3 regions of the Streptomyces sp. SP18BB07 genome follow, and region 3 is predicted to be linked to each of the others. Evidence: predicted binding sites of a transcription regulator. Region 3 holds the regulator's gene; each other region holds the start of a gene.
The links. The regulator HspR, encoded in region 3, represses chaperone genes until heat shock. The targets are predictions, from matches to a motif close to TTGAGNNNNNNNNNCTCAA.
Positions count from the first base shown of each region.

Region 1: lon (endopeptidase La) is a predicted target of HspR. The motif match lies at 5,084-5,102, and genes of this name have one in related genera.
Region 2: dnaK (molecular chaperone DnaK) is a predicted target of HspR. The motif match lies at 4,340-4,358, and genes of this name have one in related genera.

Region 1 covers NZ_JAQYWT010000274.1:134,737-141,699, reverse strand. The annotation lists gene PUR53_RS13540 (sensor histidine kinase) at 1-676, opposite strand, end outside; gene PUR53_RS13535 (protein phosphatase 2C domain-containing protein) at 1,042-1,827, shown strand; gene PUR53_RS13530 (MarR family winged helix-turn-helix transcriptional regulator) at 1,844-2,323, opposite strand; gene lon (endopeptidase La) at 2,659-5,061, opposite strand; gene PUR53_RS13520 (GNAT family N-acetyltransferase) at 5,264-5,941, shown strand; gene PUR53_RS13515 (rhomboid-like protein) at 5,882-6,913, opposite strand.
Region 2 covers NZ_JAQYWT010000326.1:35,821-42,783, reverse strand. The annotation lists gene PUR53_RS25395 (helix-turn-helix domain-containing protein) at 1-801, shown strand, start outside; gene PUR53_RS25390 (hypothetical protein) at 805-1,248, opposite strand; gene PUR53_RS25385 (helix-turn-helix domain-containing protein) at 1,465-2,328, shown strand; gene dnaK (molecular chaperone DnaK) at 2,387-4,267, opposite strand; gene PUR53_RS25375 (OsmC family protein) at 4,391-4,816, opposite strand; gene PUR53_RS25370 (vWA domain-containing protein) at 4,904-6,715, opposite strand; gene PUR53_RS25365 (ATP-binding protein) at 6,712-6,963, opposite strand, start outside.
Region 3 covers NZ_JAQYWT010000359.1:124,653-131,615, reverse strand. The annotation lists partial or broken gene PUR53_RS38395 (fibronectin type III domain-containing protein) at 1-957, shown strand, start outside; gene PUR53_RS38390 (heat shock protein transcriptional repressor HspR) at 1,050-1,505, opposite strand; gene dnaJ (molecular chaperone DnaJ) at 1,511-2,686, opposite strand; gene grpE (nucleotide exchange factor GrpE) at 2,729-3,403, opposite strand; gene dnaK (molecular chaperone DnaK) at 3,400-5,247, opposite strand; gene PUR53_RS38370 (MraY family glycosyltransferase) at 5,818-6,963, opposite strand, start outside.

The DNA.
Region 1 (6,963 bases), on a different contig from region 3:
TCGGGACGCTGAGCGCGGCGACGAGCAGTCCTCGGGCGGCGGCGGCCTGCTGGACGGCGGTGTCGAGTTCGGCGAGCGCGTAGGCGCCGCCGCCCGCGCGCGGCGGCAGTTCGGCGGCCAGTTCCTCGGCGAGGGCGTGGAGCTCGGTGACGACGGCGGTGTACGCCGTGTGCGCCTCCAGAGCGGTGCTCTTCCCGGAGAGCGCGGATTCCCGTACGCCGGCGATGGACTCGATGTCCTCGCGCAGAGCGGCGGAGATGTCGGAGTCGGCGCTCAGCTCCTCGGCCTGGGTGTCGACGCGGTCACCGCGCTGCTCGCTGGGCGCGGCCGACTTGGGGCGCCCGGCGGCGATGTACGCGGTGACCTCGTCCCGCTCGTCCGCGAGGGCGTGCGCGAGGGTGAGCGCCTCCTGGGTCTGCTCGGCGAGCGTGACCAGGCGCTGGGTGTCGTGCAGTTGCTCCGAGGCGGCGAGGATCGAGGGCGCCCCGGCGCCCGCTATGGCGGCGGCCACGACGGCCACGGCGACGATGAGCCGGTTGCGTACGTGCGCCTTCCGCCCGGTGCCGACGGCGGGGGCCTGCGCCGTCCCCTGCTGGTTCGGGGAGGCCGCGGAGGCCTTCGAAGCTGCCTGCTTGCCTGCGCGCCGAGGCCGCGTCTTCTGCACCGGTGCTCGCATTCCTGACTCGTGTACCCATTAGCCCGGGTGACGATCCGTCAACTCGTCAAATACGGCCGTCCCCCCGGTACGGCTCCCGACCCTCCCAGTGCCGGTGGGCAGTGGTCCCGCATCATCAGTCCCGCCACCCGAAGGAGTGAACATCCCCGGGGAGTTGGCGGGCAAGTTCCTCCGGCTCGTGCCGATGCCCCCTGTGGCGGGCCGGTTGGACGTCGGCGACGCGCTTTGACAGTATTCGCCGCCGCGCTTCACCGCTCACGATCATTCCATGCCATACCCGGCGGCCCTCCTGGAGGGTCCGGGGCGTACGGCGACCGTTGTCGGCCTTTCACGGATCTTGTGGCGGGCTCGTGCAGACTGGCCGAATGCGCACGGAACTCGTCTCGGAACCCGGTGATCCCCTTCGCCCCAACGAGGACTTCGCGTCCGTGGCCCTGCCCGCGGGGGGACAGGGCGGCGCCCTCGTCGTCCTCGACGGCGTGACTCCGCCGCCCGACGGCTACGGCTGTCGACATTCGGTCGCATGGTTCACCTCCCGCCTCGGCGGCACCCTGACCGAACTGTCCGTTTCGGAGCGGGATTCACCCTTGCCCGACGTGCTCTCACAGGCCATTTCCCGTACCGCCCGAGCTCACGTCCAAACCTGTGACCTTTCTCACCCACGAACCCCACAGGCCACAGTGGCCCTCGCCCGCTGGTCGCAAGCGGCCGTGGAGTACCTGGTGTTGTCGGACTCGGCCCTGCTGTTCGAGCGGCCGGACGGCGCGGTGACGGCCGTCCTCGACGACCGTCTCTCCCGGTTGCCCCGGGCCTCGCTCGCGACGGCCGCGATCGTCGACTCGACGGTGCGGAACAAGGAGGGCGGATTCTGGACGGCGGCCGCGGATCCCGCCGTCGCCGCACGGGCGGTCACGGGAAGCGTCGCCCGCGAGGAGGTCCGCTCGCTGGTCGCGTTGACGGACGGGGCGGGCCGCTGGGTGGAGACGTTCCGCGAGGGCGACTGGGCGGACTGCCTCACCCTCGTCCGGAAGACGGGGCCGCGGGGGCTGGTGCAGCGCGTGCGGGAACTGGAAGCCACCGATGTGGAGCGGGAGTTCCTGGGCCGCGCCAAGACGCACGACGACGCGAGCGTGGTGTTCGTGGAGTGGTGAGCGGCCCTTTCGGGTCTCAGCCCTCGACGCCCCGGTTCAGCTGGTGCAGCAGGCGCGCGAGTTGGGCCACCTCGTCCCGGTCCCAGTCGGCGAGCTGCCGTACGTAGGCGACGCGGCGGGCGTCCCGGACCGCACGGAAGCGGGCCCGGCCCTCCTCCGTGAGGTGGACGAGCCAGGCACGCCCGTCGGCGGGGTCGGGTTCGCGGGCGATGAGACCGAGGTGCTCCAGGGCGCGGAGCTGACGGGACATGGTGGCCTTGCCGACGCCGATGTAGGCGGCGAGTTCGGTGGCACGCAGCCGGCCGGCCTCGTCGAGGCGGGCGAGGAGGCCGTAGGCGGCGGACTCCAGGTCGGGGTGAACGGCCCGGGCCATCTCCCCGGACTTGGCACGGGCGCGCCGCAACAGGACCGTCAACTCGCGCTCCAGCGCCAGGAACGCCTGGTCCATGCCGGCCCCGACACCGATGCCGTCGCCGTTTCCGCCCTCGTCGTGCACGTCAGCGCTCCTGCTTTCCGATTCCGGTACCCGCCGGTCAGTATTTCGCAGGCGGGAGCGGTTGGTGACCGCCACGTGGGGAAAAGGGCCGGGTCGGGTGCGTTGCCGGGTGCGGGTGGGTGGGGGGGGGGGGCGGGGGGGGCCCCCCCCCCCCCCCACACCCGGGCGCCCCCCCCCCCGAGCCACCACCGGCCCCCCCCCCCCGGCGGCGGCCCCCCCGTGGGCGGGCCCCCCCCCCGCCCGCCCCCCCCGCGCGGGGGCCCCCCCCCCCCCCCCCCCCCCCCCACCGGACCCGCACCCGCCCACTCACCCGCACGCACCCCCACCCCGCGGCCTCAAGCGGCTACCGGCACCCCCACCTCCGCCGGCGCCAGCGCCAGCTCCAGCACCTGCCGGACATCGGTGACCGCGTGCACGTCGAGCTTCTCCAGCACCTCCGCCGGCACATCGTCGAGGTCCGCCTCGTTCCGCTTCGGGATGACGACGGTGGTCACACCGGCCCGGTGCGCCGCGAGCAGCTTCTGCTTCACCCCGCCGATCGGCAGCACCCGCCCGGTCAGCGAGACCTCACCCGTCATCGCCACGTCCGTACGGACCAGCCGTCCCGACAGCAGCGAGGCGAGGGCCGTCGTCATGGTGACGCCGGCGCTGGGGCCGTCCTTGGGGACCGCGCCCGCCGGGAAGTGGATGTGCACACCCCGGTCCTTCAGGTCGGCGACGGGCAGCTCCAGCTCCGCGCCGTGCGAGCGCAGGAAGGAGAGCGCGATCTGCGCGGACTCCTTCATCACGTCGCCCAGCTGGCCGGTGAGGGTCAGCCCCGCCGCGCCCGTCTCCGGGTCGGCCAGCGACGCCTCGACGTAGAGCACGTCGCCGCCCGCGCCGGTGACCGCGAGCCCGGTCGCGACACCCGGCACCGCCGTACGCCGCTCCGCCGGGTCCTGTGCGGACTCGGGCACATGGTGCGGCCGGCCGATGAGCCCGCGCAGGTCCCCGTCGGTGACGGTGAACGGCAGCTCCCGCTGACCCAGTTCGTGCTGGGCCGCGACCTTCCGCAGCAGTCGCGCCACGGACCGCTCCAGGTTCCGTACGCCCGCCTCGCGCGTGTACTCACCGGCGAGCTTGCGCAGCGCGCTCTCGTCGAGGACGACCTCGTCGGCGTCGAGCCCGGCCCGCTCCAGCTGCCGGGGCAGCAGGTGGTCCCGGGCGATGACGACCTTCTCGTCCTCGGTGTAGCCGTCCAGCCGGACCAGCTCCATGCGGTCGAGCAGGGCCTCGGGGATCGCCTCCAGCACGTTGGCGGTGGCGAGGAAGACGACGTCGCTCAGGTCCAGCTCGACCTCCAGGTAGTGGTCCCGGAAGGTATGGTTCTGCGCGGGGTCGAGGACCTCCAGCAGCGCCGCCGCCGGGTCGCCCCGGAAGTCGGAGCCCACCTTGTCGATCTCGTCGAGCAGGACGACGGGGTTCATGGACCCGGCTTCCTTGATGGCGCGGACGATGCGCCCGGGGAGCGCCCCGACGTATGTACGCCGGTGCCCGCGGATCTCCGCCTCGTCCCGCACACCGCCGAGCGCGACCCGGACGAACTTGCGCCCCATGGCGTGCGCCACGGACTCACCGAGGCTGGTCTTGCCGACGCCGGGCGGCCCGACGAGCGCGAGCACGGCACCGCCGCGCCGCCCGCCGACGACACCGAGGCCCCGATCGGCCCGCCGCTTGCGCACCGCGAGGTACTCGGTGATGCGCTCCTTCACGTCCTCCAGCCCGGCGTGCTCGGCGTCGAGGACACCCTTCGCGCCCTGGATGTCGTACGCGTCCTCGGTCCGCTCGTTCCACGGCAGTTCGAGCACGGTGTCGAGCCAGGTGCGGATCCAGCCGCCCTCGGGCGACTGGTCGCTGGACCGCTCCAGCTTGTCGACCTCCTTGAGCGCGGCCTCCCGTACGGCCTCCGGCAGGTCGGCGGCCTCGACGCGCGCCCGGTAGTCGTCGGACTCCTCGCCGTCCTTCTCGCCGTTCAGCTCGCGCAGCTCCTTGCGGACGGCTTCGAGCTGACGCCGCAGCAGGAACTCGCGCTGCTGCTTGTCGACGCCCTCCTGGACGTCCTTGGCGATGGTCTCGGCGACGTCCTGCTCGGCGAGGTGGTCGCGCAGCAGCTGGGTGGCGAGCTTCAGCCGGGCGACGGGGTCGGCGGTCTCCAGGAGCTGGATCTTCTGCTCGACGGTGAGGAAGGGCGAGTAGCCGGAGTTGTCGGCGAGTGCGGAGACGTCGTCGATGGCCTGCACCCGGTCCACGACCTGCCAGGCGCCGCGCTTGCGCAGCCAGCTGGTGGCAAGGGCCTTGTACTCCTTGACAAGTTCGACGACCTGCCCGGGCAGCGGCTCCGGCACACTGTCGTCGATGCGGGTGCCCTCGACCCACAGGGCGGCACCGGGCCCGGTGGTCCCGGCCCCGATCCGCACGCGCCCTATGGCGCGGATCAGCGCTCCCGGATCCCCGTCCGCCAGCCGTCCGACCTGCTCGACGGTCCCGAGCACGCCGGTGCTCGCGTAGGTCCCGTCGATCCGCGGCACCAGCAGCACCTTCGGCTTCCCGGGTTCGGCGCGCGCGGCCGCCTGCGCGGCCTCCACCGCGGCGCGTACGTCGGTGTCATTGAGGTCCAGCGGCACCACCATCCCCGGCAGCACGACCTCCTCGTCGAGCGGCAGCACGGGCAGGGTGAGCGGTGCGGACGTCGATGCCATGATCTCTCCCTCGGCAGTCAAGTTGAGCTATGCCGACTCAATGCAGGTGAGCCGTGGAATGTTCCCCGAGACGACATCCGTTCGCTGTGGGCGATCACGACTACCTCTGCCGGTGGCCAAACGTGAGGCCCACGCCACACGCCCACCCTTACGTAATACCCTTATCGCCATCTCGGCCATTACAAGGATCGCGGGGGTCAGCGTGGACGGAATCGTGCGGGCGTGGGTCGACGGATGGGTCGCCTCGCGGGGAGCGGCGCCTCCGGTGGTCGAACCGTGGGGCTTCACCATCGACATGGGCCTGGCCCATCACGTCACCCGCCACGTCTTCTCGGCGACGCACGACGAGGTGGAGGAGGGGACGGTGCGGAAAGTGGCGGACTCCGTCACCGGGGCCGGCACCTGGCTCAAGGTCTTCACGGACGCGCCGACGGTGACCTCGTGGCTCGGCGAGGGCTGGTGGATCGACCCCGACCCCGGCTATCTCATGTCCCTGCGCCTGGAGCCCGACGAGCCCCAGCAGTCCCAGGAGCCCCAGGAGCCCCAGGCCGCCGTGCCCGACGGCTACCGGCTGCGTACCTGGTCGCGCGGTGGCGTGACCCGGGTGATGGTCGCGGCGCCGGACGGTTCCCTGGCGGCCCGCGGCCAGATCGCCCCGACCGGCGCGACAGCGGTCGTCGACCAGATAGAGACGTCCCCGGACCACCGCCGCCGCGGCCTCGGCACCCTCGTCATGCGCACCCTCGCCCGGGCCGCCCTCGAACAGGGCGCGGAGACGGGCGTCCTGGCCGGCACACCGGACGGCCGGGCCCTGTACGAGTCACTGGGCTGGACGGTGCGGGCCCCACTGACCAGCGCGAAGTTCACCGGCCGACCCTGAGCCACGGCACTCGAGCCGCCACCGCCGCACCACCGGCCACATCGCCACCCCGATCGCCAGCGACAGCAGATGCCCCCAGTTGGTCATCGGGTCCGAGAAGGTGAGCAGGTCGTCCACCAGCATCCCGCCGAAGCCCAGCAGCAGGGGCCACCGCAGCCACGGCGGCAAGAGGCCCGCCAACGCGCCCGCGCTCGCGGCCACTCCGAAGCTGATGCCGTAGTCGAGGCGGTGGAGGGAGCTGTCGGGGAGGTGGCCTGCCAGGACGGCGAAGCCCACCGGGACCTCCGTGGCGAGGGTGGCGAGGACATGGCCCAGCAGGAACACACCGGCCGTGCGCCACCCGCCGATCCGGCGTTCCAGCGCGGTCAGCACCAGCAGGAAGGCGAGGGCGTACAGCGAGCCGACCCCGCCCGCGACCCACACCGCGCTCGCGAGCAGCACCAGCGCCGGGGTCCGGACCAGATGCGCCACATCCGTACTGGAGCCCTGATGCAGGGCGTGCACCAGGGCCGGGTCTGCGTACTCGGCGACGAGGGAGGTCATCACGAGGACGGTGGCGTAGAAGAAGGTGAAGGGCGTACCGACGGGGGTGGGGAGCAGCCGCGAGGGGCGCGGGAACGGCGTGCGCCGACGCCAGGAGGACGCGCCCCCGGAGGACTCACGCCAGGAGGACTCACGCCAGGAGGAGACACGCCGGGAGGAGATTCGCCGGGAGGAGACACGCCGGGAGGAGATTCGCCAGGAGGAAAGCGGCCTGGCGTACACCCCGGGCGCCTCGGATTCCCCTACACGCGCCCCGGGTTCGACCACGCACACCCCGGGTTCCGCCGCCCCAGGTCCCACCACGTCCACCCCGACGTCCGGGGCCTCCGCCGGTGCCCGCTCCGGCGCCCCACCGAGTGCCGCGCCAGGCTGCCGCGGGATGCCGTCGAGGACGGGCCCCGCGGTCTCCACACTCTCGGCGGCATCCAAGGTGAGGTGCTCCTTCCGTTTCCCCTCACCCTCGACGCCCCGGTACGCCC
Region 2 (6,963 bases), on a different contig from region 3:
CAGGGCGTGGGCCCGCTGCTGCGCGCCTGGCGGGAGCAACGGCGGGTCAGCCAGCTGGAGTTGGCGTTGCGCGCGGGTTCCTCGGCGCGGCACGTCAGCTTCGTCGAGACGGGCCGCTCCCGCCCGAGCGAGGAAATGGTGCTCCGGCTCGCCGAGCACCTGGACGTACCCGTACGGGAGCGGAACGCGCTGCTGCTCGCGGCCGGTTACGCCCCGCACTACCCGGAGACCCCGCTCGACGATCCGTCGATGGGCGCGCTGCGGGAGGGCATGGAGCGGCTGATCCAGGGCTACGAGCCGTATCCGGCGCTGGTGATGAACGCGACGTACGACGTCCTGGCCGCCAACCGGGGCATCCTCATGCTCCTCGACGGGATCCCCGAGTCGCTGCTCGTCCCGCCGCTCAACGCGATGCGGCTGACGCTGCATCCCGAGGGCATGGCGCCGCGCATCCGCAATCTGCGCGCCTGGCGCGGGCACCTGCTGGAGCAGATGGAACGGCAGGTGGCGCTGCACCGCTCGAAGCCGCTGCGGGTGCTGTACGAGGAGGTGGCGGCGTATCCGCTGCCGCCGGGCACGCCCGAGGCCGAGCCCGGCGGGGACGCGGGGGCCGGCGCGGAGCCGAGTGCCTGGTTCGCGCTGCCGATGCGGATCGAGCACGAGGGCCGGGTGCTGTCCTTCGTCTCCTCGGTCTCCACCTTCAACACCCCCATGGACGTGACCGTGGCCGAGCTGGCCATCGAGACGTTCCTCCCGGCCGACCCGGCGACGGTCAAGTACCTGCACGCGCTGATGTCCTGACGCTCACCCGGCGTCCGTTCGTTTCCCGGCCGCACGGAGGGTGAGGTACTGGACGGCCGCGAACCCGGCCACGGTGACCGCCTGGAGCAGCGTCCACACCGCGCCCGCCGTGCTCGGCGTCAGCCACAGCGCCAGGGCGACGAGGCTGAGGACCGTCCAGGCGAGGTTGGCCTCGATCACGGCCCGGACGGGCAGCGTCGGCGGCCGCTCACGCGCGGCCAGCAGGGCGACACCCGCCGCGTACGCCGAGAGGAACGCGCCGAGCCCGACGAGCAGCCCGGAGTCGACGCCGAGGAAGCGGCCGAGGGGGCCGGAGGCCAGAAGGTAGGCGAGCCCGTTCGCCCCGGTCACCGCCGCGTCGGCGGCCAGGAAGCGGCGCAGCATGGTGCGGGGGTCGGCGCTCCGCGCGAGCACGGCGAGCCTGGCGGTCTGGATGGTCATAGACATGGCAGTCACGCTCCGTCGAGGTGGTGGGTGGGCGGTGACCTCACCTTGCCTCGCGGGGTGTACGGCGGTCGATTACCTCCGAGGTCATGGCTCCCGTACCCTGCGGGGGTCGCCGTACCGGAGTCCGCCGGAGCATTGTCTTCCGGTCACCCCTGTGAGAGATCCACCGGGGCATGACAGACTGGTGGGGTATCTCGGCGCGTGGGGAGGCGTGGCGTGAGTGAGCGGCGGGCCGCGCCCACCGTGGGTCAGGTGGTGCTCGGAAGACGGCTCCAGGAACTGCGGGAGTCCGCCGGGCTCAAGCGCGAGGAGGCGGCACGCGTCCTCCGGGTCGCCCCGGCGACCGTACGGCGCATGGAGACCGCCGACGTCGCGCTCAAGATCCCCTACGTCCAGGTGCTGCTGACGACGTACGGGGTCGCCGAGCACGAGGTCGCCGCGTTCGTGACGCTGGCCGAGGAGGCGAACAAACCGGGCTGGTGGCAGCGGTTCCACGACGTGATGCCCGACTGGTTCAGCGTGTACGTCAGCCTGGAGGGCGCGGCCCATCTGATCCGGCAGTACGAGCCGCACTTCGTGCCGGGGATGCTGCAGACGGAGGAGTACGCGCGGGCCGTGATGGAGGCCGGGACGGTCGGGCAGACCGGTCCCGAGACGATCGAACGGCATGTGTCGCTGCGGATGGCGAGACAGAAGCTCCTCACCCAGGAGAAGCCGCCGCACCTATGGGTGATCATGGACGAGACGGCCCTGACGCGGCCGGTGAGCATCCGCTCCCAGGTCATGCGCGACCAGATCGACCGGCTCCTCGACGTCACCGAGCAGGACCATGTGATCCTCCAGGTCTGCGAGTTCGCCAGCGGCCCGCACCCCGGCACCTACGCCCCGTTCTCCCTCTTCCGCTTCGCCGAACCCGAACTCCCCGACATGGTCTACACCGAGTACCTCTCCGGCGCCCTCTACCTCGACTCCCGCAAAGAGGTCTCCCTCCACCTCGAGGTCCTCGACCACATGGCGGCGCACGCCGCGTCCGCCGAGGCGACGAGGGACATCCTGAAGCGCTACCGCGACCGGTACTGAACCTCCACCCCACCGCCGCCCGCAGTCGCCGCCCGCAGCCGGTTCGGCCCCGGAAAGCCTACGCCGCCCCTCCCTTCGGCCCCTTCTCCTCGTCCACGATCTCCGCGTCGACCACGGTCCCGTCCTCCGTCCCGTCCGCCGTCCCGGCCTCGGCGGGGCCGGGGGGCGGTGCGTCGGCCCGGCCGGCGGCCGCCGCGGCGTACATGGACTGGCCCATGCGTTGGCTGACGGTGGTGAGGTGGTCGGTGGCGGTGCGGAGGGGGGCGATGTCCTCCGGGTGCTCCAGGAGGCGTTTCACCTCCGCCACCGCGGCCTCCACCTCGGCCCTGCTGTCGGCGGGGACCCGTTCCTCGTTGTCGCGGAGGAACCTCTCGGTCTGGTAGGCGAGTTGCTCGGCGTGGTTGCGGGTCTCGGCGGCCTCACGGCGCCGGCGGTCGTCGTCGGCGTACTGCTCGGCCTCCCGCATCATGCGGTCGATGTCGTCCTTGGGGAGCGCGGAGCCGCCGGTCACCGTCATCTTCTGTTCGCGGCCGGTGGCGAGGTCCTTCGCCGAGACGTGCATGATGCCGTTCGCGTCGATGTCGAAGGCCACCTCGATCTGCGGGACGCCACGCGGCGCCGGCGGCAGCCCGGTGAGGTCGAAGACGCCCAGCTTCTTGTTGTACGCGGCGATCTCCCGCTCGCCCTGGTAGACCTGGATGCCGACCGAGGGCTGGTTGTCGGCGGCCGTGGTGAAGATCTCCGAACGGCGGGTCGGGATCGTGGTGTTGCGTTCGATGAGCTTCGTCATGATGCCGCCCTTGGTCTCGATGCCCAGGGACAGTGGGGTGACGTCGAGGAGCAGCACGTCCTTCACGTCGCCCCGGATGACGCCCGCCTGGAGCGCGGCGCCGACCGCCACCACCTCGTCGGGGTTCACCCCCTTGTGCGGGTCCTTGCCGGTGAGTTCCCGCACCAGGTCGCTCACGGCGGGCATCCGCGTCGAACCGCCGACGAGGATGACGTGGTCGATCGCGGCGAGCTTCACCCCCGCGTCCTTGACGGCCTGGTGGAACGGTGTCCGGCAGCGGTCGAGCAGATCGGCGGTCAGCTCCTGGAACTGGGCGCGCGTCAGGCCCTCCTCCAGGTGGAGCGGCCCCTCGGCGGACGCGGTGATGTACGGGAGGTTGATGGACGTCTCGGAGGAGCTGGACAGCTCGATCTTGGCCCGCTCCGCCCCCTCGCGCAGCCGCTGCAACGCCATCTTGTCGCGGCCGAGATCGACACCGTGCTTCCCCTGGAACCGTTTGACGAGGTGCTCGACCACCCGCTGGTCCCAGTCGTCGCCCCCGAGCCGGGTGTCGCCGTTGGTGGCCTTCACCTCGATGACCCCGTCGCCGATCTCCAGGAGGGAGACGTCGAAGGTGCCGCCGCCGAGGTCGAAGACGAGGACGGTCTGCTCCTCGCCCCGGTCCAGGCCGTACGCGAGGGCCGCGGCCGTGGGCTCGTTGATGATCCGCAGGACCTTCAGGCCCGCGATCTCCCCCGCCTCCTTGGTCGCCTGCCGCTGCGCGTCGTCGAAGTAGGCGGGCACGGTGATGACGGCGTCCGAGACGTCCTCGCCGAGGTACGACTCGGCGTCCCGCTTCAGCTTCTGCAGGACACGCGCGGACAGTTCCTGGGCCCGGTAGCGGGTGCCGTCCACGGAGCCCTCCGCCGGGAACCGCCAACTCGCGTCGCCCATATGGCGTTTGACGGAGCGCGCGGTGCGCTCCACGTTCGTCACGGCCTGCCGCTTGGCCACCTCGCCGACGAGCACCTCGCCGTTCTTGGCGAAGGCCACCACCGACGGTGTGGTCCGCTGCCCCTCCGCGTTCACGACGACGGTCGGCTCACCGCCCTCCAGCAGGGCCACCACCGAGTTCGTCGTACCGAGATCGATCCCGACCGCACGCCCCATCGCCGTCCCCTTCCAGCGGAGTCCACAAGGATCCGCGAGGTCCGCCAAGTGTTCCCACCACCAGCACAAAACTTGAGTGGGTTCTTGTCAACGGGGCGGAGACGGGGCGCACGAAGCAGGCGGTCAGACCAGTTCGGCCGTCAGCGTGATCGTCGTGCCGGTCAGGGCCTGGCTGACCGGGCAGTTCTTCTTTGCGCCCTCGGCCGCCTCCTGGAAGCCGGCCTCGTCCAGGCCGGGGACCTCGCCGCGGACGGTGAGGTGGATGCCGGTGATGCCCTCACCGGGCTGGAAGGTCACGTCGGCCTTGGTCTCCAGGCGGGTGGGCGGGTTGCCCGCGCCGGTGAGGCCGTGGGAGAGCGCCATGGAGAAGCAGCTGGAGTGGGCGGCCGCGATCAGCTCCTCGGGGCTGGTCTTGCCGTTCGCCTGCTCCGCGCGCGACGGCCACGACACCGGCTGCGAACCGATGCCGGAGGAGTCGAAGGTGACGGTGCCGGTGCCCTTGAGCAGCTCGCCTTCCCAGACGGTGTGTGCGGTGCGCGTGGTGGCCACGGTGAGTCCTTTCTGTGGGTCATGATGCCGGAGTCCCGTCGCCGGGTTCCGTGCCCCCATCCGATCACACTCCGGCGGGTCCGAGGCTCATCTCACCCTGAACACCGGCCCCCGCGCGGTGAACGGCAGGCGAGCACCTTGTGGAATCAGATACGCGTGCTCCCGCCGCACCCGCAGCACGTCGCACCAGCCGTCCGTGATGACGAGGACCGGCGCGCGCGGCGGGAAGTCCTCGGCGCGGTGCAGCAGATCGACGCCCGGCTGCAGCTCCGTACCGCCGCGCCCACGCACCCGCACCCGCCCGGCGATCTCGGTGACCGGCACGAACCCCGCGTCGTGCGGAGCCGCGTCGCAGAAGACGACCCGGGCGGCCGGTACGTCACGGGCCGCGGCGTACGAGGCGATCGCGCCCAACGCCTTGCCGAGCAGCGTGCGGTCCATGGAGGCGGAGGTGTCGAGCACGACGCCGAAGGTGCAACGGGCGATCTCCTCGGGCGGGAAGTACCGTCCGGCACGCGGGATGTCGGGGGTGGCGGACTGACGGCGCGAAGGGCGCGCGTAGGTCCGTACGGCCTGCGGGCGGGGCACGAACTCGTCGAACCAGCGCGCGAGTTGCGCGTCCCAGGGCAGGGGCGGATGACTGAGGGCGCGGATCTCCTCGACCAGACCGGCGGGCAGCAGGCCGCGTTCCTGCCGCTCGTGCAGATCGAAGCCCCGGGCGAGGCCCCGGCGGTAGAACTCGTCGAGGTCGACGTAGTCGCGCGGCGAGCCGAGCGGGCCGCCGAGGATGTCACCGGCGCCCTTTCCGCGCAAGGTGGCGAGCCGGCGCATCCGGCGCAGGTCGCCGGCAATCCGGTCGTAGACCTCCTCGGCCGACAGCCCGGACAGCTCGGGGTCGTACAGCAGCCCCTCGGGCATCGTGCCGACCCGCATCTCGCGCAGCCAGTCGTTGATGACGTAGTCGGCGGCGATGTTGAACAGATACGGGTCGCGGGTGCCGCAGCGGTCGCCGTGGCGCAGGGCGGCATGCAGCATCTCGTGGGCGAGGATGAAGCGCCACTCCTCGTCGTCGAACTGGCGCAGCGGGTTGATGTAGATCTCCCCCGCCTGCGCGTCGACGGCCGCGATGGAGATGCCGTGGGCGTGAGCGAGTTCGACGTCGGCGACGACGCGGATACCGGCCGCGATGCCGCCGAGCAGCGGGTAGGAGGAGATGAACCAGCTCAGCGCCTTCTCCCAGGGCCGCCTGAGGGTCGGCTCGTCGTCCAGGGACGCGCGGCGTCCCCCTGCCATGTCCATCGCGGCGGACATCGTGCGGGTGAGGGCGTGCGCGAAGGCGAGCTGCCAGTCCGTGGGCGTACCGCGCCACTTGGGCCAGGACAGCAGGAACTGGTCGGGCTCGCCACCGGCCGTCCCGCAGCGCGCGTACGCCGCCGGGAGCCCGTCCCGGCGCCAGCGGGCGGCGAGGCGCTCCTCGTCGCCGTCCGGGTAGCGGGCGGGCAGGTTCTCGGGCGTCAGGCCGACGGGGAAGGTGAGCAGGAACCGGTTGACGGCGACACAGCGGGCGGCGAGGTCGAACCGGTCGGGCTGGGTCCGCACGCCCTGCGCCGCCGGGACGTGCCCGAAGCCCAGGTGGACGGCGGCGTGGGCGATGGCCCAGGCCCAGGCGTCGGGGGCGGCGAGCCGGTCGGGGTGCGCGTGCAGCACGCCCTCGGAGTCGACCCGGACGAGGCCTTCCCGGGGCGCGAGATCGCACTTCTCCTTGCGGCAGACGCTGAACCCGACCGCCCGCAGCGCCGCGTTGTACCGCACGGCGTCCAGCCCGGCCTCGAACGCCTCACCGGCGAGGTCGCGCTTCGTCTTCTTTCCGCCCTGCCGCCTGCCGCCGGCCGTGCTCACCGGCGGGCCTCCACCAGCCGGGGCATGTCGCGGGCCGCCTCGACCAGGAACCACGCGGGCAGCACGGGATTGCCGTCGGTGTCGTCGGCGATGACGGTCTGGGCGACCTCGACGGAGATCTCCGCGAGCCGCACCAGCAGGGACTTGGCGCGGTACGCGGTCTGCCGCCCGTTCGCCGACATGTGCTGCTTGCTGACCGGCAGTTCCTTGATCAGCCGGCCGCGGAAGGAGTCGGCGAGGTAGTACAG
Region 3 (6,963 bases):
GGCTCCGCCAAGGTCAAGTTCACCTACACGCCCCGCACCTCCGCCACCGTCGACAAGATCGCCCCGCTGACGCCCACCGCCCCGACCGTGGCGTACGACAAGACCACCGGCAAGGCCAAGCTGAGCTGGGCGAAGAACAAGGAGATGGACCTCCGGGGCTACCGCGTGTACCGCCGCGCGGAGGGCGGGGCCTTCGCCGAGCCGATGACGACGACCACGGGTACGTCGTTCACGGACGCCACCCTCCCGGTCACCGGCGCGCGGTACCACTACGTGGTCCGCGCCCTCGACCAGGCCGGGAACGAGTCGCAGAGCACCGCGGAGAAGGCCGTCACCACCGTGGACCGGGTCGCACCCGGCGTTCCCCAGGGTGTGGACGTCACCGACGCTTCCGAGGACGGCGGCATCCGCGTCGGCTGGACGGCGGTCACGGGAGCGTCGTCGTACCGGGTGTACCGGGCTGCGAGCGCCGACGGCACCTACACCCGGGTCGGCACCACCGACCAGCTCTCGTACCGGGACGCCTCCGCCGAGCAGGGCGTCACCTACCACTACCGGGTGACCGCGGTCGACGCGGCGGGCAACGAGTCCGCGCGGTCCGCCTCCGTCGACGGGCGGCGCCGGGACGACACCCCGCCCTCCGCGGTCACGGGGCTGACCGCCACGCCGACCGAGTACGGCTTCGAACTGAACTGGGACGCCAACCCGACGCCCGACCTGGCCCGGTACGTCGTCTACGGTGGCGAACTCGTCGGCGACGAGGGCGAGAAGATGTGCTACGCGGGCGAGGTGGAGTGGCTGTCGGCCACCACGACCTCGTACGAGTACCGCACCGACCCGGACGGCGAGGAGCGCTGTTTCTTCGTCGACGCCGTGGACGACGACTGGAACTCGCACTACAAGTGGACCGGCGAGGCGGAGGTCGTGACGGCGACCGAACTGAACCCCGGGAGCTGACGCCAGCAACGGGCAGGGGCCCGGAGGTTCGTACGAACCTCCGGGCCCCTGCCCGTACTTGACGAGTCGTCAGACGAATGGCTGCCGAACCGTCAGTCGGACGACGTCTGCCGACCCTTCGGCCGCCACACCACCAACGCGCTGCTCTGCTGCACTTCCTGATACGGCACCAGATCGCGCCGGTACGACGCGTGGACCGCCGCCTCGCGCTGGCGCATGGCCGCGGCGGCGCCGTCGAGCGCGGCCTCCATCTCGGCCACCCTCGACTGGAGCGCGGCGACCTGGTTCTCCAGTTCGATGATGCGCTTGATGCCGGCCAGGTTGATGCCCTCGTCCTGCGACAACTGCTGGACGGTACGCAGCAGTTCGATGTCACGGGCCGAGTAGCGACGGCCCCGCCCGGCGGTGCGGTCCGGGGAGACCAGTCCGAGACGGTCGTACTGGCGCAGGGTCTGCGGGTGCAGACCGGAGAGCTGGGCGGCCACCGAGATGACGTACACCGGTGTCTCTTCCGTCAGCTCATAGGGGTTTCTACGGCGGCCGTCCATCACATTCATGCTCCCTTCGCGGCCTGGAACAGCTCCGCTCGCGGGTCCTCGCCCGCGGTCGCCTCGCGATACGCCTCCAGCGCGTCACGAGCCTTCCCCGACAGGTCCTTCGGGACACTCACCTCGACCGTGATCAGCAGGTCCCCCCGGGTGCCGTCCTTGCGGAAGGCGCCCTTGCCCCGGGCCCGCATCGTACGGCCGTTGGGGGTGCCCGGAGGCAGTTTCAGGGTGACCGGCGGTCCGCCCAGGGTCGGGACCCGGACCTCTCCGCCGAGTGCCGCCTCGGTGAACGTCACCGGGACGGTCACCGTGAGGTTGTCGTCCTTGCGGCCGAACACCGGGTGCGCATCGACGTGCACGACGACGTACAGGTCGCCCGCCGGGCCGCCCCGTTCGCCGGGGGCGCCCTTGCCGCGCAGCCGGATCCGCTGGCTGTCCAGGACGCCCGCCGGGATGCGGACCTGCATGGTGCGGGAGGACTTGGCGCGGCCCGAGCCCTTGCAGATCTCGCAGGGGTTCTCGGCGATCAGGCCCCGGCCCTTGCAGTCCGGGCAGGGGTCGGTCAGGGAGAAGCCGCCGCCGGAGCCCCGCGCGACCTGGCCGGTGCCGACGCAGGTCGGGCACACGCGGGGTGTGCCGTTGGCGTCGCCGGTGCCGGAACAGCCCTTGCAGGGCGACTGCGAGGACATCCGCAGGGGCACGGTCGCGCCCTCGATGGCCTCGGTGAAGCTCAGCGTGACCTCGGACTCGATGTCCTGGCCGCGCCGGGGCTGCACCCGCGTGGTGCCGGAGCTGCCCCGGTTGAACAGGCCGCCGAAGACATCGCCGATGCCCCCGCCGAAGCCGCCCGCCTGCCCCCCGCCCTGGGCGCCGCCGCCGAAGAGGTCGCCCAGGTCGAAGTTGAACGAGCCGCCGGCGCCGGGTCCGGGACGGAAGCCGCCGTTGCCGAAGAGGGCGCGGGCCTCGTCGTACTCCTTGCGCTTCTTGGGGTCACCGAGGATGTCGTTGGCCTCGGAGATCTCCTTGAAGCGCTCCTCGGCCTTGACGTTCCCCTTGTTGGCGTCCGGGTGGTACTCGCGGGCGAGCTTGCGGTACGCCTTCTTGATCTCGGCCTCGGTGGCGTCCTTGGGGACGCCGAGGACCTTGTAGTAGTCCTTCTCGATGAAGTCCTTGGTACTCATCCGCGACGTCCCTCCTTCCACCGGGTGTCCACTTCGTCGGCGTCAGCCCTCGTCCGGGCCACCGCTCTCCTTGTCGTCGGCCGCCTCGGCCTCCTCGGCCTTGGCGGTCTGCGCGCCGGGCTGCGGCTCGGCCACGGCCACCCGCGCGGGGCGGATGGTGCGCTCGCCGATGCGATACCCCGGCTGGAGAATCGCCACGCACGTCGTCTCGGTGACGTCGGGCGCGTAACTGTGCATCAGGGCCTCGTGGATCGTCGGGTCGAAGGGCTCGCCCTCCTTGCCGAACTGCATGAGTCCCATCTTCGCCGCCACGGTCTCGAGGGACTCGGCGACGGACTTGAAGCCGCCGACGAGTTCGCCGTGCTCCCGCGCGCGCCCGATGTCGTCGAGCACGGGCAGGAGTTCGGTGAGGAGGTTCGCGATGGCGATCTCCTTGACCTGGATCCGGTCGCGCTCGACCCGGCGACGGTAGTTCTGGTACTCGGCCTGGAGGCGCTGGAGGTCCGCCGTGCGCTCACCGAGCGCCGTACGCACCTGGTCCAGCTGCGCCGTCAGACCGGCCACCTGGGCCGTCGCTGCCGCGTCCCCGGCCGGGGCCGCCCCCTCCTGGGGGGCGGCCTTCGGCTCGGCGTCCTCGGAGCCGGAGGGGACATCAGGCTGCTGCGGCTGAGCCGACTGCGGCTGCTGCTCGTCGAAGCCCGGGGTCTCCTCCGTCACGCGGCACCGTCCTTCCGGTCCTCGTCGACGATCTCGGCGTCGACGACGTCATCGTCGGCCCTGGCGTCACCGGCGCCGGCGCCGGCCTCGCCGCCCGCGGCCTGCGCGGCCTGGGCGTCGGCGTAGAGGGCCTGGCCGAGCTTCTGCGAGACGGCCGCGACCTTCTCGGTGGCCGTGCGGATCTCGGCGGTGTCCTCGCCCTTGAGCGCTTCCTTCAGCTCGGCGACGGAGGCCTCGACCTCGGTCTTGATGTCACCGGGGACCTTGTCCTCGTTGTCCTTGAGGAACTTCTCGGTCTGGTAGACGAGCTGCTCGCCCTGGTTGCGGGTCTCGGCGGCCTCGCGGCGGCGGTGGTCCTCCTCCGCGTACTGCTCGGCCTCCTGGCGCATCCGGTCGACCTCGTCCTTCGGCAGCGAGGAGCCGCCGGTGACGGTCATCTTCTGCTCCTTGCCCGTGCCCAGGTCCTTCGCGGTCACGTGCATGATGCCGTTGGCGTCGATGTCGAAGGAGACCTCGATCTGCGGGACGCCGCGGGGCGCCGGCGGCAGACCGGTCAGCTCGAACATCCCGAGCTTCTTGTTGTACGCCGCGATCTCGCGCTCGCCCTGGTAGACCTGGATCTGCACGGACGGCTGGTTGTCCTCGGCGGTGGTGAAGATCTCGGACCGCTTGGTCGGGATCGTCGTGTTCCGCTCGATGAGCTTGGTCATGATGCCGCCCTTGGTCTCGATACCGAGGGACAGCGGGGTGACGTCGAGGAGCAGGACGTCCTTGACCTCACCCTTCAGGACACCGGCCTGGAGGGAGGCGCCGATGGCGACGACCTCGTCCGGGTTCACACCCTTGTTGGCCTCCTTGCCGCCGGTCAGCTCCTTGACGAGCTCGGCGACGGCGGGCATACGGGTGGAGCCACCGACGAGAACGACGTGGTCGATCTCGGACAGCGCGATGCCGGCGTCCTTGATGACGTTGTGGAACGGCGTCTTGCAGCGCTCCAGCAGGTCGGCCGTCAGCTGCTGGAACTGGGCGCGGGTGAGCTTCTCGTCCAGGTGCAGCGGGCCCTCGGCGGAGGCCGTGATGTAGGGCAGGTTGATCGAGGTCTCGGTGGAGGAGGACAGCTCGATCTTGGCCTTCTCGGCGGCCTCGCGGAGGCGCTGGAGGGCCATCTTGTCCTTGGCGAGGTCCACGCCGTGGCCGGCGCGGAACTGCTGCACCAGGTAGTCGACGACGCGCTGGTCCCAGTCGTCACCACCGAGGTGGTTGTCACCGTTGGTGGCCTTCACCTCGACGACGCCGTCGCCGATCTCCAGGAGGGACACGTCGAAGGTGCCGCCACCGAGGTCGAAGACCAGGATCGTCTGGTCGTCCTTGTCGAGGCCGTAGGCGAGGGCGGCGGCGGTGGGCTCGTTGACGATGCGCAGGACGTTCAGCCCCGCGATCTCACCGGCCTCCTTCGTCGCCTGGCGCTCGGAGTCGTTGAAGTACGCCGGGACGGTGATGACCGCGTCCGCGACCTTCTCGCCCAGGTAGGCCTCGGCGTCGCGCTTCAGCTTCTGCAGGATGAACGCGCTCATCTGCTGCGGGTTGAAGTGCTTCCCGTCGAGCTCGATCTTCCAGTCCGTGCCCATGTGACGCTTGACGGACCGGATCGTCCGGTCCACGTTCGTGACCGCCTGGCGCTTGGCCACCTCGCCGACGAGCACCTCACCGTTCTTGGCGAAGGCGACGACGGACGGCGTGGTCCTGGCGCCCTCTGCGTTGGTGATGACGGTGGGCTCGCCGCCTTCAAGAACGCTGACGACGGAGTTAGTCGTGCCCAGGTCGATGCCGACCGCACGTGCCATTTCAATTCCTCCAACAATGACTTGAGTGGAACGGACTCAAGTGTGCATGACGCCTCCCGATGGGTCAACAGACCTGAGTGGAGGAGACTCAACTCTTATGTTTTCCTTATACGCAACTGGCTGCTGACCTGCACGTATACGGCCACGGGGCAGGCGCTCATCGGGTACGAGAGTGACGTGCGGGGGTGGGGCTGCGGGTCGCCGAGGGGCGGGCGACGGGCGACGGGCGACGGGGAGAGCGGTGGAACCCCAGGGATCGCACCCCGCGCTCCCAGGCCCGCCAGGGCCTGCGCCCTTCAGGGGCGCGGGGAACTGCGCGAGAAGCCCCACCGGACCGGAGGCCGAACCGCTCCCGCGAGAGGAGCCGCCTCGCCGCCGACCGGGGCACCTGGTGACCTCGTCGATGCGCAGGCCCATCCCATGACGCAACGCCGACTCACCGGCGGCACCCGCCCCCTTAGCCCGCAGCAGCCGACCCCTCGCCCGCGAGCCGCCCCACGGCCGCCCGGGACCCACGCACAACCAGCCCAACCGGCAGGCACCCCGCCCCGGCCCCACCCGGCCCCAGCCCTACCCCACCCACCCCCTCCTCCCCAGTTCCGCCGTCTCCTGTTCCCGGAAGCGGTCGGGGCGGGGCGGTGGGCCGGGGGCGCGGCCCCCTGGGATGGGGTGGCGGCGGGTGAGCGGGGCGGGGGCGCGGTGGGCGCCCGTGGGAACGGCGCGGGGACCATTGACGCGCACGGAGGTCGCGGGCGTCGGTCTCGTCGTGGGCGGCGGGACGAAGAGCATGCCCAGGACGACCAGGCCGGTCGCCCCCGCCACCCACCACGCGGTGCGCGGCTGCGTCCACAGCATGTGGATGGCGAGCCCCACCCCCGTGGACCCCGCGGCCGCGACCCCCATCACGATCACCACCCCCGGCGGCGTGAGCCCGATCCGCCGCAGCCGGTGGGCGAGATGGTCCGGCCCGCCCCGCCACAACTCCCGCCCCGCCCGCTTCCGCGAGACCAGGACGAGGACCACGTCGGCGGTGGCCAGGGCCGTCAGGGCGAAGGGCGCCCCCACACCGGCCCCGTACCCGACGGCGTACACGTGCAGCACACCCCCCGCGAGCAGGAAGCCCACGAACAGCGCCCCGCACGTGCCGAGCACGACGCGCGCGGGCGGCCAGTTGTGCATCAGGAACCCGGTGAGCGCGGCGGCCAGCACGCTGAACAGCGTGGCCAGTCCGTCCATGACCTCGGCCGCCGCACACCCGCTCAGCGCGAACGCGGTGACCGCCCCGACCACCCCGAGCACCCCGTCGGAGCGCCCCATCCCCTTGAACCCGTGCACCACGAGGACGATCCAGACGACCCCCGCCATCCCGCCCAGCACGCCGAGTTCGCGGTACGGCACGACCAGCGCGGCACCGACGACCACCCCCGCCGCCCGCACCACGGCCGGCAGCCGCCACACATCACCGAGCAGCCCGAACACCCCGAGCCCGGCCCCGACGACGATCAGCCATCCGGCCTCGCGCCCGAGCGGAGCGACCCCGCTCCACTCCCCCACCCACGCCACGGCCCCCACCCCGCCCATCACCGCGAGGCCCCCGAGCAACGGCACCCGCCGCCCGCGCCGGCGCTCCGCGATCCCCAGCCGCAGCGCGGGCACGCGGACGGCCGCCGAGAGCACGGCGGTCAGCAACAGGGCGGAGGCGGCGGCGAGGATTCC